Regions from separate parts of the Massilia sp. CCM 8734 genome, predicted to be linked through region 1. Evidence: predicted binding sites of a transcription regulator. Region 1 holds the regulator's gene; each other region holds the start of a gene.

Region 1 (3,809 bases):
CGCTGGTGTGCACCTCGTCGTAGCCGGAACCCGTATTCGCTTCCAGCAGCATCATGATGGCGTCCGACATGGGCGAACCGCGCCGCCGGTCCTGGGCGATACGCCCGATGGTTTCGGTCACGGCTTCGCGGTACACGGGATCGGAGAGCTCCGCACTGAATATGCAATGGCGGGTGACCGGCTTGAAGTCGTTCCAGCATGCGCCGGCGTCGATGGCGCGCGCTATGCCGGGAAACCGGCGCGACGGCATTGCCAGCGCTGCTAGTTCGGGCGACATGTCGACCAGCGGCTCGACCGCCAGCCAGGGCGCCGAACCGCCTGGCACGGCGATGGCGGGCGCGATGGGGAGCGGGGCCGGCGGGGCAGCGGGGGCGGGCGGCGCCGGATGCACAGCTGCCAGCGGCTGCGCGGCGCCGGTCTCGGCATAGCCCTTGCCGGTCTTTTCGCGAATCAGTTTGTCGATTGCCGCCACCGCCGTGGCGTGGTCCGGATGGGTCTTGGTTTGCCCTTGTCCCGCCGTGCCCACCTTGCCGTAGCGGACATGGACATCGCAGCCATCCTGCCCGACTTCCCAGAATTTGTTGGACGCGCCTTCGCAACATTCGAAACGTCGCATTGGGCGTCCTAAGCGAGCGTGAAGGGAAGGGGGAACCGGCTGCCGGCGCGCGCCGCGCACGTGTTTCGCTTGCTCATAAGTAATGACAAATGTTGTAAAAAATGATACTTTACGGCAAAGCGGTGCCCCTGTCGAGCCGCGCCAATCCGGTTATGATGCGCATCCGGACATCCCATCGTGAGACATGCAATGAAGAAAACCCTGTTTTGCCTGGCATTGATGCTGGGCGGCGTGGCGCAAGCGGACGAGCTGGCCGACGCCAACGCCCTGTTCGCGAAAAAGTCCTATCCGCAAGCGCTGCAGCTCTACACCAAACTGGCTAATGCCGGCAATGCCGAAGCTCAATTGCACATGGGCGAAATGTATTTTTACGGCGAGGCGGGGACGGTGGACCTGGCCAAGGCCGAAGCCTGGTTCAAGAAATCGGCGGCCAAGGGCAACAAGACCGCCGCCGGCTCGCTCGAGATGATCAAAAAGCGCGACACGCGGCGCGCCGAGCTCGATTACTGGATATCCAAATACGATGGCGCCGAGCTCAGCGCAGGGCAGTTCCGCTGTCCGGCGCCGCGCATTCCGACCATGTCGAAGCAGAACGACGACATCGAGAGCGTGTCGGCCAAGGTCGACGCCTGGCAGGATTGCTACAACGCCTTCGTGCGCAACCTGAACGAAGCGAGCCCGCTGACCAAGCGCATTCCCAAGGACATCGCCGACCTCTTGACCAAGGAAGAAACCGAGCAGTCGCGCCTGCACCTGGAAGGCGTGTATGCCGGCATCGCCGAAAACGCCAAGGTCTCGGCCAAGCTGGTGCTGGCCGACTTCGGCGCCTGGCGCAGCGCCACCGACGCTTATATCAAGGAACACAACCGCATCGTGACCGATGCGGCCGCAACCGCGCCGCGCAAGGGCGACTGAACCAGGCGGGCGCAGCCAGGCTGCGCCCGCGCCCTCAGTTCCAGCTGCGCATCAAGCCCACCGCCAGGCCTTCGAGCGCGAAATCGTCGCTTGCCGGATCGACGTGGATGACCTTGAAGTCCGGGTTTTCGGGCAGCAGTTCGATCAGCGAGCCGGTCTTTTTGTAGCGCTTGACGGTGACGTCGTCACCGATGCGGGCCACCACGATCTGGCCATTCTTGGCGCTGTCGACCTTTTTGACGGCCAGCAAGTCCCCATCCATGATGCCGGCGTCGCGCATCGACCAGCCACGCACCTTGAGCAGGAAATCGGGCCGCGAGGAAAACATCGCCGGGTCCACGCTGTAGGTCGCTTCCACATGTTCCTGCGCCAGGATGGGCGAACCGGCGGCCACGCGCCCGACCAGCGGCAGCGACATGAGCAGGTTCGGCGGCGGCATGGGAATGGCGTCGACGCTCGCGCCGATCAGGCGGATGCCGCGCGAGGTGCCCGGCGAAATTTCGATGGCGCCCTTGCGCGCAAGCGCCTGCAGGTGCTCTTCGGCCGCGTTGGCCGACTTGAAGCCCAGTTCATTGGCGATCTCGGCACGGGTCGGAGGAAAGCCCGTGTTCTCGATCGCATCCTTGATCAGGTTGAGGATTTGTTCTTGCCGTGGTGTGAGCTTGATCATCGATGTGCGGGACTGTGTATATGGACAGACTGTATTTTTGTACAGTATTTCGCGCAATGCAAGGGTTAATTAGCGGAATGGGGAATTATTTGCGACAGCGGCTGTCCAACATCGAGAAGAGGACGCCCCTCGCGGTGCGAAGCAGGGACGTCAAGGCGCAGGGTGACGGCGCAGCAATTGTTCGGCAAGGCATTCTGCCGTAGCGCGACAACGATAGGGGGCTCGATAGAGGAGTGATGTCATGGACCGTCTCACGGTACCACCTGTTGAATATGAGGACGACTTCGTACTGTGGGTCGAGCAGCAGGCGAGTTTGTTAAGTGCAAGGCAGTTCGATCAGCTTGACGTTCATCATCTGATAGAGGAGCTGAGAGCCATGGTGGGCCATCATCGCAGGGAGCTGGGAAGTCGCCTGGAAGTGCTGATGATGCATCTGCTTGAATGCCAGTTTCAGCCCAGCCACAAGTCGCCCAGTTGGCTCAATACGATCGACCACCAGCGTGGCCAGATCGACGAGCTCGTGCGCGAAAGTCCGAGTCTGGTTCCGACCATCGCACACGTGGCCCAGCAACGCTATGCGCGGGCCAGGCGCATGGCCGCCAGGGAAACCGGTCTATCCAGAAACGGATTTCCATTGGCTTTACCCTATAGCGTGCAACAATTGCGCGACGACGACTTCGTGCCGTGACGGGACGGGTCCGCCTGCCTGGGATGCGTGGGGATCATGCCAAGGGCGCCACGGCGGACCAGCCCGGCGTATGAGCGTTGTCGACGTCGCTGCTCGCACTGCAGGCGTGAGCGCCGCTGCCCGGTATCTATCTGCGAGAAAGCGACCGCCGTGCCCGTCGCATGATGGTCCAGGGTAATTCAGGTGTTGCTTGTTGCCCCACTTCACGCTATAATCGCCGGCTTTCCCTTCCCACACTCGTCTTGACGCCGAGGTGGGCATTTGTTTAAACGTCCCTAAGGAGTTATGCATGCGTCATTATGAAATCGTTTTTATCGTCCACCCGGACCAAAGCGAGCAAGTCCCGGCGATGATCGAACGCTACAAAGCCAGCGTAACCACGCGCGGCGGTTCGGTTCACCGTGTTGAAGACTGGGGCCGTCGTCAGATGGCTTACTCGATCCAGAAGCTGCCAAAAGCGCACTACATCTGCCTGAACATCGAATGCGACAACGAGACCCTCGTGGAACTCGAAACCGCGTTCAAATTCAATGATGCCGTGCTGCGTCACCTCACCGTTAAGATGAAGAAGGCTGAAACCACGCCGTCGCCGATGATGAAATCGGTACAACGTGAAGACGCAGCCAAGAGCCACCGCACTGAAGCGCCTGCTCCTGCAGCCGCGCCAGCGCCAGCTCCAGCCGCAGCAGCGTAATTGTTGACAAGATTCCCTGAACGCGAATGACCTCACCTCGGTGAATCAACTCCAGTTCGTAGCCCAGATTTGCGAGCGCGACGTATTGCGCTACACCCCGGCCGGCGTGCCCATCGTGACCGCCACCCTGATGCACAGTTCGCAGCAGATGGAAGCAGGGGTTGCCAGGTTGGTCGAATTCGACATCACCGCGCTTGCCGCGGGCGAGATTTCGGGACGATTCAGC
Region 2 (3,809 bases), on a different contig from region 1:
GCGCGCGCGATCGCGCACCAGCATGCGCACGCTCTCGGGCATGGGTTTCCTGCTTTGGACAGTGTCGGCCGTCATCCATACCGATTCGTCGAAATGCTTGAGCATGGCCGGGCTGATGAAGCGCGAGCGCGCCGCATACACGTGGCGGTCGCCCATCTGCGCCTGCTGCTTGATGAAAAACCGGTTCGGCACCACCAGGTGCAGATGCTCCTTGGCGCGCGTCATGGCGACATACAACAAGCGCCGCTCCTCCTCGATATCGTCCGAATTGCCGGTGCTCATATCCGACGGAATGCAACCGTCCACCACGTTGAGCACATGCACCGACTTCCACTCCTGCCCCTTGGAGGAATGGATGGTCGAGAGAATCAGGTAATCCTCGTCCAGATGGGGCGGCCCGGCGCGGTCGCTGGTCGCTTCGGGCGGGTCGAGGGTAATTTCAGCCAGAAAGGTTTCGCGAGAGCCATGACCGGAGGCCAAGCGCGCCAGTTGCTCCACATCGGCCACGCGCACCTGCGCATCGTCATGCATGCGTTCGAGGTGCGGCAGATACCAGTTCTTGACCAGCTCGATATCGGCCGGCCAGCGCAAGCCCGGCGCACGCAGGGCACGGAACAGGGTCACGAACTGCTCCCAGTCGCCGCCGCTTTTGGCGGGCGCGGCGAATTGCTCGACCGCGCGCAGCGGCTCGGCCGATTCGGCAACCGCATCGAGCAGGCGGGTGGCGGTGGCGGCGCCGATCCCGGGCACCAGCTGCACCACCCGAAAACCGGCCACCCTGCCGCTCGGATTCTGGGCAAAACGCAGCACCGCGAGCACATCCTTGATGTGCGATGCTTCAAGGAACTTGAGGCCACCGAATTTGACGAAGGGAATGTTGCGGCGCATGAGTTCAAGCTCCAGCGCGGCGCTGTGGCTGGCGGCGCGAAACAGCACCGCCTGCGCCTTGAGCGCCATGCCGGTTTCGCGGTGCTCCAGGATACGGTTGCAGACCCAGCGCGCCTGTTCGGCTTCGTCGGGAATGAGCACCAGTTGCGGCAGGACGGTCGAGACCTTGTCTGTCCACAAGGTCTTGGCGTGCCGTTCCAGCGCGGCGCCGATCACGGCGTTGGAGGCGTCCAGGATCGGCTGGGTCGAACGGTAGTTGCGGTCGAGGGTGACGATGCGCGCTTCCCGCGCGAATTGCTTGGGGAAATCGAGAATATTGCGCACCGTGGCGCCGCGGAACGAATAGATCGACTGCGCATCGTCGCCGACCACCATCACGCCCTCCCCGCCCGGTTTCATGCCCATCAGAATGGCGGCCTGCAAGCGGTTGGTATCCTGGTACTCGTCGACCAGAACGTGATCGAACAAACCGCCGATGTGCGGGCCCAGTTCCGCATCGGCCGCCATCTCCGCCCAAAACAGAAATAAATCGTCGTAATCGAGCACGTTCTGCTCTTGCTTGGCGTCCACGTAGGCGCCGAACAGCGTCTTGAGCTCGGCTTCCCACTCGCCACACCATGGAAAAGTACCCTGGAGCACCAGCGCCAGCGTATCGCGGCTGTTGACCACGCGCGAGTAAATGGCCAGGCAGCTGCCCTTGAGGGGAAACCGTTTCTGGGTCTGGGTCAGGCCAATCTCGTGGCGCACCATGCCCATCAGGTCTTCAGAATCGCCGCGGTCGTGGATGGTGAACGATTCGTCCAGGCCGATGCGGCCGGCGTAGTCGCGCAGCAGGCGCGCGCCGATGCTGTGAAACGTGCCGGCCCACGGAAGGGCGGCCCAGGGCAGCCTGGCCGGTGCCTGGCCGCCGCGCACGCCCATGATCCGGTGCAATACGTTACCGGCGCGCGTAGTCATTTCGTTGGCGGCGCGGCGTGAAAATGTGAGCAGCAGGATCCGCTGGGGATCGGCGCCGCTCGTGATCAGGCGCGCCACGCGGTGCGCCAGGGTATTGGTTTTGCCGGAACCGGCGCCGGCGATCACCAGCAGGGGCCGCGCATCGGCCGCGGCCACGCCGATGTCATGCTCGACGGCGGCGCGCTGCGCGGGATTAAGACTGGCGAAGGGATCGTCAACGGCGTCGGCGGGCACATCGGCGTGTAAAGCAGCGGTCATATCGGACATTCGAACTGGAGTTGACATGACTGTACATTTATACAGTATTATGACGCAAGTAAAAACGCTGACGATATTTTCCGTCGCGCGCCCGCCGCGCCGGTGGCGTTGGTCGAAGCGATGGTCAAACATCCCCATGCACGCGCTAAGTAGCCGTTTCTAAAGTACTTTTTGGGATATCCACAATCGCTGTGGATAACTTTGTGGATAATCCCCCCTTGACAGTCCGCAAGCGTGTAACGATGCGGGTTTCAACAAAATGCTCATTCGTGAGGCAGAAATTATGCCTATATAAATCAAGCACTTACAAAGTCAATGGAGAAGGCGGTAAAAAATAATAAGAAATTTCCTACAAGATTTTTTTGTGCATAACCGCCTGTTTTGCACGCAGTTCGGGATGGGTGGTTCGATAACATTCTGATATGCACACAGCATCCGACGCGCGCCTTGCGCCGGCCCCGCAGCCCCACCGTGCAGCGCTCAATGGTGGAGCACTCCGCGCCGGCGCTCAGGTTCCAGCAACACCCGTTCGATCACGTCGGGATGGATATCCTGCGCTTTCAGGTACTCGATGGCGGACATGGTATTGCTGCTTGCCTGGACCGAGATGGCATGGTTGACGATGTCGCGCTGGCGCAGATCGAGGCGTTGATAATTCGGTTCGGCCAGGGCGAGGCCGCCGCTGTCGTAGGGGTGCTGTCGATTCATGTTGTGTTCCTTACAGGGCATGGCGAGAACGTCGAAGGGAACCCAAGTTGCTTAACGAGTATCCATCAATAAAGATCAAAGTCAATGTCAAGGTTCCATCGAAATGGCAAAAAATATGCTTAGGACATAGTCTTTTCGCGCCATATTTGTCTTCGGCAACGCAGCGCCGGACCCGGTCGGGCGCTATTAGAATGGCGGATCGCACCCGTGCGCATGCCACCCATCATTGCCGAGGACCTCATGACGACCCCAACTGAAACAGTCAATACCGAACCCACCCTGAACCCCGGTGACGAAGCCGCGCCGGGCACCCCCGGCGCCGCCGAGGACATCTGCGACGCCTGCAGCGGCAAGGGCAAGCTGGGCGACGGCAGCGCCTGCCCCGAATGCGGCGGCACGGGCCGGGTGATGCGCGGCATCGGCGGCGGCTGAGCCCGAATGGACAGGCGGACGGGCCGGCGCGATAATGGCGCATGAGCAATCCGTCCCTGACCGAGCGTCCGCGTCCGCAATCGCTGACCGACCTGTTCGTTTCCTTCACCCTGCTGGCGCTGCAAGGCTTCGGCGGCGTGCTGGCGGTTGTGCAACGCGAGATTGTGGAGCGCAAGCAATGGCTGACCCATGAGGAATTCCTGGAAGACTGGGCCGTCGCCCAGATCCTGCCGGGACCGAACGTGGTCAACCTGTCGATGATGATCGGCGGGCGCTATTTTGGCCTGGCCGGCGCGCTGTCGGCGCTGGCCGGCATGCTGGCCCTGCCGCTGGTGCTGGTACTGCTGCTGGCGCTGGTCCATGCGCGCTTTATCGACCATCCCGGCGTGGCCGGCGCCTTGCGCGGCATGGCGGCGGTGTCGGCCGGCATGATCGGCGCCACCGGCCTGAAGCTGTCGCTGGCGCTCTCCAACAACCCGATGCCGCAACTGTGGTGCTGGACCCTGTGCGTCATCGGCTTCGTGCTGGTGGCGCTGCTGCGCTTGCCGCTGATGGTCGTCTTGTTC
Region 3 (3,809 bases), on a different contig from region 1:
GCGGATTTCTTCGGGGTCGAGCTGGCGCAGCGCCAGTTCGGACTGCATGCGCATGCCGGCCAGCGGGGTTTTCATCTGGTGCGCGGCGTCGGCGATGAAGCGCTTTTGCATTTCGATGGTTTGCGACAGGCGTTCGAGCATGTCGTTGAGCGAACCGACCAGCGGCGAGATTTCTTCCGGCACCTGGCGCGAATCGATGGGCGAGAGATCGTCGGGACGGCGCGCGCGGATGCGTTCCTGTAACTGCGCCAGCGGCGACAGGCCGCGCGCGAGCGCGAACCAAACCAGGGCCAGCACGATCGGCAAGATGATGAACTGGGGCAGGATCACGCCCTTGATGATTTCGTTGGCCAGCTGGGCGCGCTTGTCCAGCGTTTCGGCCACCTGCACCAGGGCGGCCCAGGGTTCGTCGCCGCGCTTGGCCAGCGGACGCAGGTTGACATAGGAAAAGGCGATGCGCACCGGCGTACCGTGCATCAAGTCATTGCGGAAATGCACGCGGCCGTTGCGCAGGCGCTCGTCATCTGGCGGCAGGGGCAGGTCGCGGTCGCCATCGATGTGCTCGCGGCGCGGGCCGCTGATCTGGATGAACACCTGGTCCACATCGTCGGCGCGCAGGATGTCGCGCGCGCTGCCGGGCAGGCGCGAGAACACCTTGCCGTCGACTTCGCGCACCTGCTGGGCCAGCACGGTGATGCTGTCTTCCAGCGCATGGTCGAAGGGCTGGTTGGCGATCGACTTGGCCACCAGGTAGGTGATGGCGATGCTCATCGGCCACAGCAGCAGCAAGGGCGCCAGCATCCAGTCGAGGATTTCGCCGAACAGGGAATGCTGGATGTTTTCTTCCAGCTCGGCGCCGGGCGGCACATACAAGGTGTCGAGGGCGTCCGGCGCCTCCGGCGCCTCCGGCGGCGCCAGGGCGGCGTCGCGCACGCTCACTTCGATGCCGCGCCCGTGTCGGGAGCGCCGCGTCCGGCGTCAGGGAATTTTTCCAGGCAGTAGCCCAGGCCGCGCACGGTGGCGATGCGCACCCCGCCCACCTCGATTTTCTTGCGCAGGCGGTGCACATAGACTTCGATGGCATTGTTCGACACTTCCTCGCCCCATTCGCACAAATGGTCGACCAGTTGTTCCTTGGACACCAGGCGCCCGGCGCGCGCCAGCAAAATTTCGAGCAAGCCCAGTTCGCGCGCCGACAAGTCCAGCATCTGCTCGTTGATATAGGCGCTGCGCCCGACCTGGTCGTACGCCAGCGGGCCGTGGCGCACCACGGCTGCGCCGCCGCCGGCGCCGCGCCGGGTCAGGGCGCGCACGCGCGCTTCCAGCTCGGACAGGGCGAACGGCTTGGCCATGTAATCGTCGGCGCCCAGGTCGAGGCCGTTGACCCGCTGCTCGATCGAGTCGGCCGCAGTGAGGATCAGCACCGGCAACAGCGAGGCGCGCGCGCGCAGGCGGCGCAGCACTTCCAGCCCGGACAGGCGCGGCAAGCCCAGGTCGAGGATCAAGAGGTCGAATTCCTGGGTGGACAGGGCGGTATCGGCCTCCTGTCCGTTCTTCACACAATCGATGGCGTAGCCGGACTGGCGCAAGGAGCGCGTCAATCCATCGGCAAGCACGCTATCATCTTCGGCAAGTAAAATACGCATGGGGGCACCGGGACGTCTAATTAGGGCTATTGTGTTTCATTTGCCGCAACGCCGGGAATTTTTTTGAAACTGAGGCGTGTGCCGCTTGCATAAACCACTGTTTATTTGTACAGTAGTGCCTGTGACGTGCTACCCGCCCTTGATCTGGACCACTCTCTGGACTGAAAGAAAGTTATGGACGATAAAAAAACCGTATTAAATGCTGGCGAGAAGGGCAAGGCGCTGGCCGCTGCCCTGGCGCAGATTGAAAAGCAGTTCGGCAAGGGCTCCGTCATGCGCATGGACGCCAACGCGCCGGTCGAAGATGTGCAGGTCGTCTCGACCGGCTCGCTTGGCCTGGATATCGCGCTGGGTGTGGGCGGCCTGCCGCGCGGCCGCGTGGTCGAGATCTACGGTCCTGAATCGTCGGGTAAAACCACGCTGACCCTGCAGACCATCGCGCAAATGCAAAAACTGGGCGGCACCTGCGCCTTTATCGATGCCGAGCACGCGCTGGACGTCGGCTATGCCCAAAAACTGGGCATCAACCTGTCCGAACTGCTCATTTCGCAGCCGGACACGGGCGAACAGGCGCTGGAAATCACCGACGCGCTGGTGCGTTCGGGCAGCGTCGACCTGGTCGTCATCGACTCGGTGGCCGCGCTCACCCCGCGCGCCGAGATCGAAGGCGACATGGGCGACTCCCTGCCGGGTTTGCAGGCACGCTTGATGTCCCAGGCCCTGCGCAAGCTGACCGGTTCGATCAACCGCACCAACACCCTGGTGATCTTCATTAACCAGATCCGCATGAAGATCGGCGTCATGTTCGGCAGCCCTGAGACCACCACCGGTGGTAACGCGCTCAAGTTCTACGCCTCCGTGCGCCTGGACATCCGCCGTACCGGTTCGATCAAGTCCGGCGACGAAGTCATCGGTAACGAAACCAAGGTCAAGGTCGTCAAGAACAAGATCGCGCCGCCGTTCAAGGAAGCGCACTTCGACATCCTGTATGGCGAAGGCACGTCGCGCGAAGGCGAGATTTTGGATCTGGGTGCGGATAACAAGATCGTCGAGAAGTCGGGTTCCTGGTACAGCTATAACGGCGAACGTATCGGCCAGGGTAAGGATAATGCGCGTATTTACCTCAAGGAGCGTCCGGCTCTGGCGCGCGAGATCGAAAACAAGGTACGTGTCGCTCTCGGCGTGCGCGAACTGCCGCCGGTCGCTGGCGAGGAGCCTGCCGTCAAGGCGGCCAAGCTGAAGGCTGTCCCCGAGTAATCGGCGGGCCTGGCGATGGCAGCACCCCATTTGAGCCTGAAAGGCCGTGCCCTGCGCTATCTGTCGATGCGCGAGCACAGCCGGCTTGAGCTGGGGCGCAAGCTGGCGCGCCATGCGGAGGAGGGCGACGATGTCGAGGCCCTTCTCGATTTTCTCGAGAAAAACAACTGGCTGTCGCAGGAACGTTTTTCCGAATCCCTGATTCACCGCCGCTCGGCGCGCTTCGGCAACAGCCGCATCATGGCCGAGTTGCAAAGTCACGGGGTCAGGGGGGAAGCCTTGCAGGAACTCAAGGCGGGTCTTGCCGACAGCGAGATGGCGCGCGCCCGCGAGGTGTGGGAGCGCAAGTACGGCACGGTGGCGACCGATCCCGCCGAGCGCAACAAGCAGATGCGGTTCTTGATGCAGCGCGGTTTTTCGCAGCGCGCGGTCAAGGCGGCGATGCAGGGGCGCGATCCGGATGATGATTAAGCCGGTCCGGGTGATGAATATGCATTATCGGTAATTAATATATCCCCTTGTTTGCGGGTTGTTTTTACAAGTGCGCCGCAACGCTGGCGCCACGTCTCTGGGTTACGCCCGTGGGCGGAAAAGCGGAGCGCCTTTCGCCGTATGCCGGGCTGGTACGCCCGTCATACTCCTCAACGGTGGAAGGCGCTACGCTTTTCCGCCCTGTTGTTTTTTGCCGCCCTTTAGTGGTGGGCATCGCTCCTATTCCGCGCCTATTTCTTTAGCTGAAGTGACGCCACGCTGCGTCGTTCGCTAAGGGAAGCGCCAACGCTTCTCAGATTGTTTCCTCGCTAGACATGCAACGCCATCAATGGTTTTGCCGGGTGTCCCCATATCGGCTCAAGCATGACCGGAATGCTTACTCAGCTGGATCCGTAAGGAAAAAGCAAGATGAAA
Region 4 (3,809 bases), on a different contig from region 1:
TATCAAGTCGCGCGGACAAGAGGCCGCCGGCAAGCATCATAGCGGCGCAAAAGCGCGCCGCTGGGTAGTCGAACGCACACATAGCTGGATGAATCGATTTCGACGGCTGCTCGTCCGCTGGGAAAAGAAGCGGGAAACTTATCTAGCCATGTTGCACTTTGCCTTGGGCATCATTTGCTGGCGTGCCGCTTACCAATAAGAATAGGCTCTTAGCACTTGCTCGTGGACGCGGGAGTTCGCTCGCCTTCCCCGCCTTGCCAAAGCCATGCCCTTGCTGGCCATGATCGGCACGTTCGCTACCGGTGATACACTTTCCCAGGCAATTGATACGCCTGCCGCCGCACGCAGCGCCGCCCAGTGGCAGCGTACCGCCATCGACGATATTGAAGCCGCATATCGCATCACATTGGAAAATCACCCTGGCACTTACGACACCGCAAACCCCGGCTTCCGCAACAATCTCGCCGTGGCCAGGGAGCAGGGATTGGCCCTTGCAGCCAAGGTCACTAATGGTGCACCTTCCGTCCCTGGCTTTGCTCGGGCCGGTGGAAAAATCAACCTGCACCGAATTCGATATTCTCTGCGACAGGCGATGATGGCGGCGCCGGGCGCATTGCGCCACGCGTGTGCCGTGTTGCCCTGCACGCGCCAGGTTGACGCACGCATGGCGCAATGCGGCCGTTGGCCTTTTACGCCCTGCACGCCTGTTGGTGTTGTTGTGCTGCTGATAGCGCAGCTTAGGAAAACAAATCCAGCTGGCCGGTGGCGTTGCCGCATTGTTTGGGCTTGGCCGGGGGAACGACGAACGGCTTCTTGAAGCGTGACGTGTCCAGCTCGCCAAACCGCCCGCTGGTCAGGTTCATGCCCAGCCGCTCCACCGCCTTGACGAAACGCTGGCGTATCAGATCGGCCCAGACGCCCTCCCCGTGCATGCGCTTGCTGAAGTCGCTGTCGTAGTCTTTGCCGCCGCGCATCTCGCGCACCCGGTTCATCACCCGCTGCGCCCGCTCGGGAAAGTGTGCCTGCAGCCATTCCTGGAACAGGGGATTGACTTCCAATGGCAGCCGCAGCACGACGTAGTGCGCGCTCACGGCCCCGGCGTCGCGCGCCGCCTCCAGCACCCGTTCGAGCTCGGGCTCGGTGACGAAGGGAATCACCGGCGCCACGCTGACCCGCACCGGGATACCAGCGTCGGTCAGGCGCCGGATCGTGCGCAAACGCCGCGCCGGCGCCGCCGCGCGCGGCTCGAGCGTGCGCGAGATGGCAGGGTCGAGCGTGGTGATCGTGACCGCCGCAATCGCCTGGTTCCTGGCCGCCATGGCCCCGATCAGGTCGATGTCGCGCTCGATCAGCGAGGACTTGCTGATCAGCGCGACCGGATGCTCGCAGTCGTGCAGCACTTCCAGCACGCGGCGGGTGATGCCCAGCCCACGCTCGCACGGCTGGTAGGCGTCGGTGTTGACGCCGAGCGCGATCGGCTCCGGCACGTAGGACGGCCTGGCCAGCTCGCGCCGCAGCAACTCGGGCGCGTTGACCTTGGCGAACAGGCGGCTTTCGAAGTCCAGCCCCGGCGACAGGCCAAGGTAGCTGTGGGTCGGCCGCGCAAAGCAGTAAATGCAGCCGTGCTCGCACCCGCGATAGGGATTGAGCGACACATTGAAGGGAATATCGGGCGAGGTATTGCGGCTCAGGATGGTCTTGGCGAATTCGTCGGTGACCTGGGTGCGGAACGGCGCCGGCGCGTCGTCCTCGTCGTCGGCATGCACCCAGCCGTCGTCAAACCGCTCGCGCGCATTGACCTCGTAGCGGCCCTGCAGGTTGGTGACGGCGCCGCGCCCCTTTTGCGCCGCCAGCGGGCGCGGCGGGAGCATGACGCTTTCTTCAAAGTCTTTGTCGCGATCGGTCACCGCAGCACCCATTTAACTGTATAAACATACAGTATTCTACGCGGGTGATGCCGCGCTTTCAAGCAGCGTTCAAAGCCGGCCTTGATGCAGCACAAACGTGTCGATCAAGTCATCGAAAGCGCGGCTCAGCGGCAGGAACTTATCGTGGTCGCCGTCGATCTCACCCAATGCGTGACAAGTCGCTTCCAGGGTCGAGAGCTGGTCAGGCGCGTGCGCCTTGCGAATGCGGTAATGCGAGGGCGGCATGTCGCTCAGCGGCAGGCGTGGCAAGGCATGCAGCAGGGGATTAAGGTACAGCATCTTGCGGCTTTTGCGCCAGGTGCCGTCGAGCACGACGAGCAGCAGTTTGCCAGGCGCGCCCAACAGCCCAAGCGGCGGCGTTGGCATGCCCAGCGAGCGGTCGTCCGGCGTGTCGGGATAGAGCAATACAGCCTGCCGGCCTTCCACGTCCAGCAGCGCGGACAGTTGCGCCGGGTCGAATACCTCGCCAGCGACCAGCGTGCTGCCGGCCACGCTCAGGTGCAGCAGGCGCGCACTGCCCTTGGCGTTGCTCACTTCCAGCGGGTGCTGCAGGATCAGCAAGCGCACATCGCTGGCGACCGGACGAATCCAGCGGCAGATGCACGCCGCCGCCGGTCGCGCGCATAGGGCGCACACGCTACGCCGTGCCGGTGCGGCTTGCCCCTGCGCAGTCATGGGCGCGGCTTGCGCCGGCTGTGCCGCGTGTGCGGCTGGCCCGTGCACAGTCATGGACCCGGCTTGCCCCGGCTGAAGCACATGTGCGGCCTGCCCCTGCGCAGGCACCGGCGCGGCCATCGGGCCAGCGGCGCCGCGTCGTCGCGAACCGACGCTCACCGGACCACCAGCGCCAGCGCGCGCCGCCCGCCCGTCAGCTGGCCGAGCTTGAACACGCCGACCACCTGCGACAGTTGCGCCGCCTGGTCCTGCATCGCCGCCGCCGCCGCGGCCTGCTCGACCAGCGCCGCGTTTTGCTGGGTCACCTGGTCCATCTGGGTCACCGCCAGGTTGAGCTGTTCAATGCCGTCGCGCTGCTCGTCGCTGGCGCTGGTAATGTCGTTCATGATGCGCGTCACGCGGTTGATGCTGGTAAGCACTTCGCCCATCGTCTTGCCGGCCTGGTCCACCAAACGCGTGCCGTTGTCGACCTTGCTGACCGAGTCGCTGATCAATTGCTTGATCTCTTTCGCGGCCGCCGCCGAACGTTGCGCCAGGGTGCGCGCGGCGTTCACTTCAATCACCTTGGCCCACCCGTCGATCAGGCGCTCGTTGCGCACGGTGTCTTTCACCATGTTGTCGGTCATCACGCTGGCCTGCTGCATGCGCCATACCCCGATGCCGGTCAGGGCCACCAGGAACAACAGAACGAGGGCGAAACCGAGCGTCAGGCGGGTTCCGATACTGAGATTTTTCATGAGGGCGAAGGGCGCGGGGCCTGGATTTGACGGCGTGCTAATGCTAACACCGGCGATCTGGTATTGCGAGAACAATTTTCCCATAGGAAATATTTCTCTGTCAGCTACCATGCGAGCGCCAGCCTGCAGCGTCGCTGAAACGCCACATTCCCTTGCGACAAAGACCCCGTTTGCACGATCGACATGAGCAAGGAGGCAAGGAAGCGTGCATCCAGTAGCTTTTTTTCACGCGTACTGCGCTGAATTGACATTCCGGTATTGCTCCTGAAAAACTCCCTGCATAGAATCGAATCATTCCTTTCGGCAATTCCATTCATCGGGAGCCCATCATCGCTACCGTTTTTCCGCCAGTCCGGCGCGCATGCCGGATGCTGTTCGCCGCCCTGGTGACCGGCCTGAGCCTGCTCCCCTCGATAGCGGTCGAGCAAGAATTGCCGGTCGACTTTCGCCTCAATGAAACCGTGATCGC

What was found. The regulator LexA, encoded in region 1, represses DNA repair genes until DNA is damaged. The targets are predictions, from matches to a motif close to ACTGTATNNNNATACAGT.
Region 2: a site for LexA is predicted at 2,132-2,149, ahead of F2P46_RS31520 (ATP-dependent helicase). Genes of this name have one in related genera too.
Region 3: a site for LexA is predicted at 1,743-1,760, ahead of recA (recombinase RecA). Genes of this name have one in related genera too.
Region 4: a site for LexA is predicted at 1,923-1,940, ahead of F2P46_RS21960 (PA0069 family radical SAM protein). Genes of this name have one in related genera too.

Annotation. Positions count from the first base shown of each region.
Region 1 is NZ_WHJI01000016.1:22,913-26,721, reverse strand. Features, by position in the region: gene F2P46_RS16455 (WGR and DUF4132 domain-containing protein) at 1-616, opposite strand, end outside; gene F2P46_RS16450 (sel1 repeat family protein) at 806-1,531, shown strand; gene lexA (transcriptional repressor LexA) at 1,566-2,201, opposite strand; gene F2P46_RS16440 (DUF29 domain-containing protein) at 2,443-2,889, shown strand; gene rpsF (30S ribosomal protein S6) at 3,179-3,583, shown strand; gene priB (primosomal replication protein N) at 3,624-3,809, shown strand, end outside.
Region 2 is NZ_WHJI01000053.1:1,703-5,511, reverse strand. Features, by position in the region: gene F2P46_RS31520 (ATP-dependent helicase) at 1-2,103, opposite strand, end outside; gene F2P46_RS31515 (hypothetical protein) at 2,584-2,811, opposite strand; gene F2P46_RS31510 (hypothetical protein) at 3,052-3,243, shown strand; gene F2P46_RS31505 (chromate transporter) at 3,285-3,809, shown strand, end outside.
Region 3 is NZ_WHJI01000028.1:68,815-72,623, forward strand. Features, by position in the region: gene F2P46_RS23175 (sensor histidine kinase) at 1-873, opposite strand, end outside; gene F2P46_RS23180 (response regulator transcription factor) at 936-1,646, opposite strand; gene recA (recombinase RecA) at 1,821-2,903, shown strand; gene recX (recombination regulator RecX) at 2,919-3,374, shown strand.
Region 4 is NZ_WHJI01000025.1:106,328-110,136, reverse strand. Features, by position in the region: partial or broken gene F2P46_RS21970 (IS5 family transposase) at 1-199, shown strand, start outside; gene F2P46_RS21965 (hypothetical protein) at 272-817, shown strand; gene F2P46_RS21960 (PA0069 family radical SAM protein) at 738-1,871, opposite strand; gene F2P46_RS21955 (tRNA-uridine aminocarboxypropyltransferase) at 1,977-2,603, opposite strand; partial or broken gene F2P46_RS37815 (methyl-accepting chemotaxis protein) at 2,759-3,145, opposite strand; gene F2P46_RS21945 (CocE/NonD family hydrolase) at 3,709-3,809, shown strand, end outside.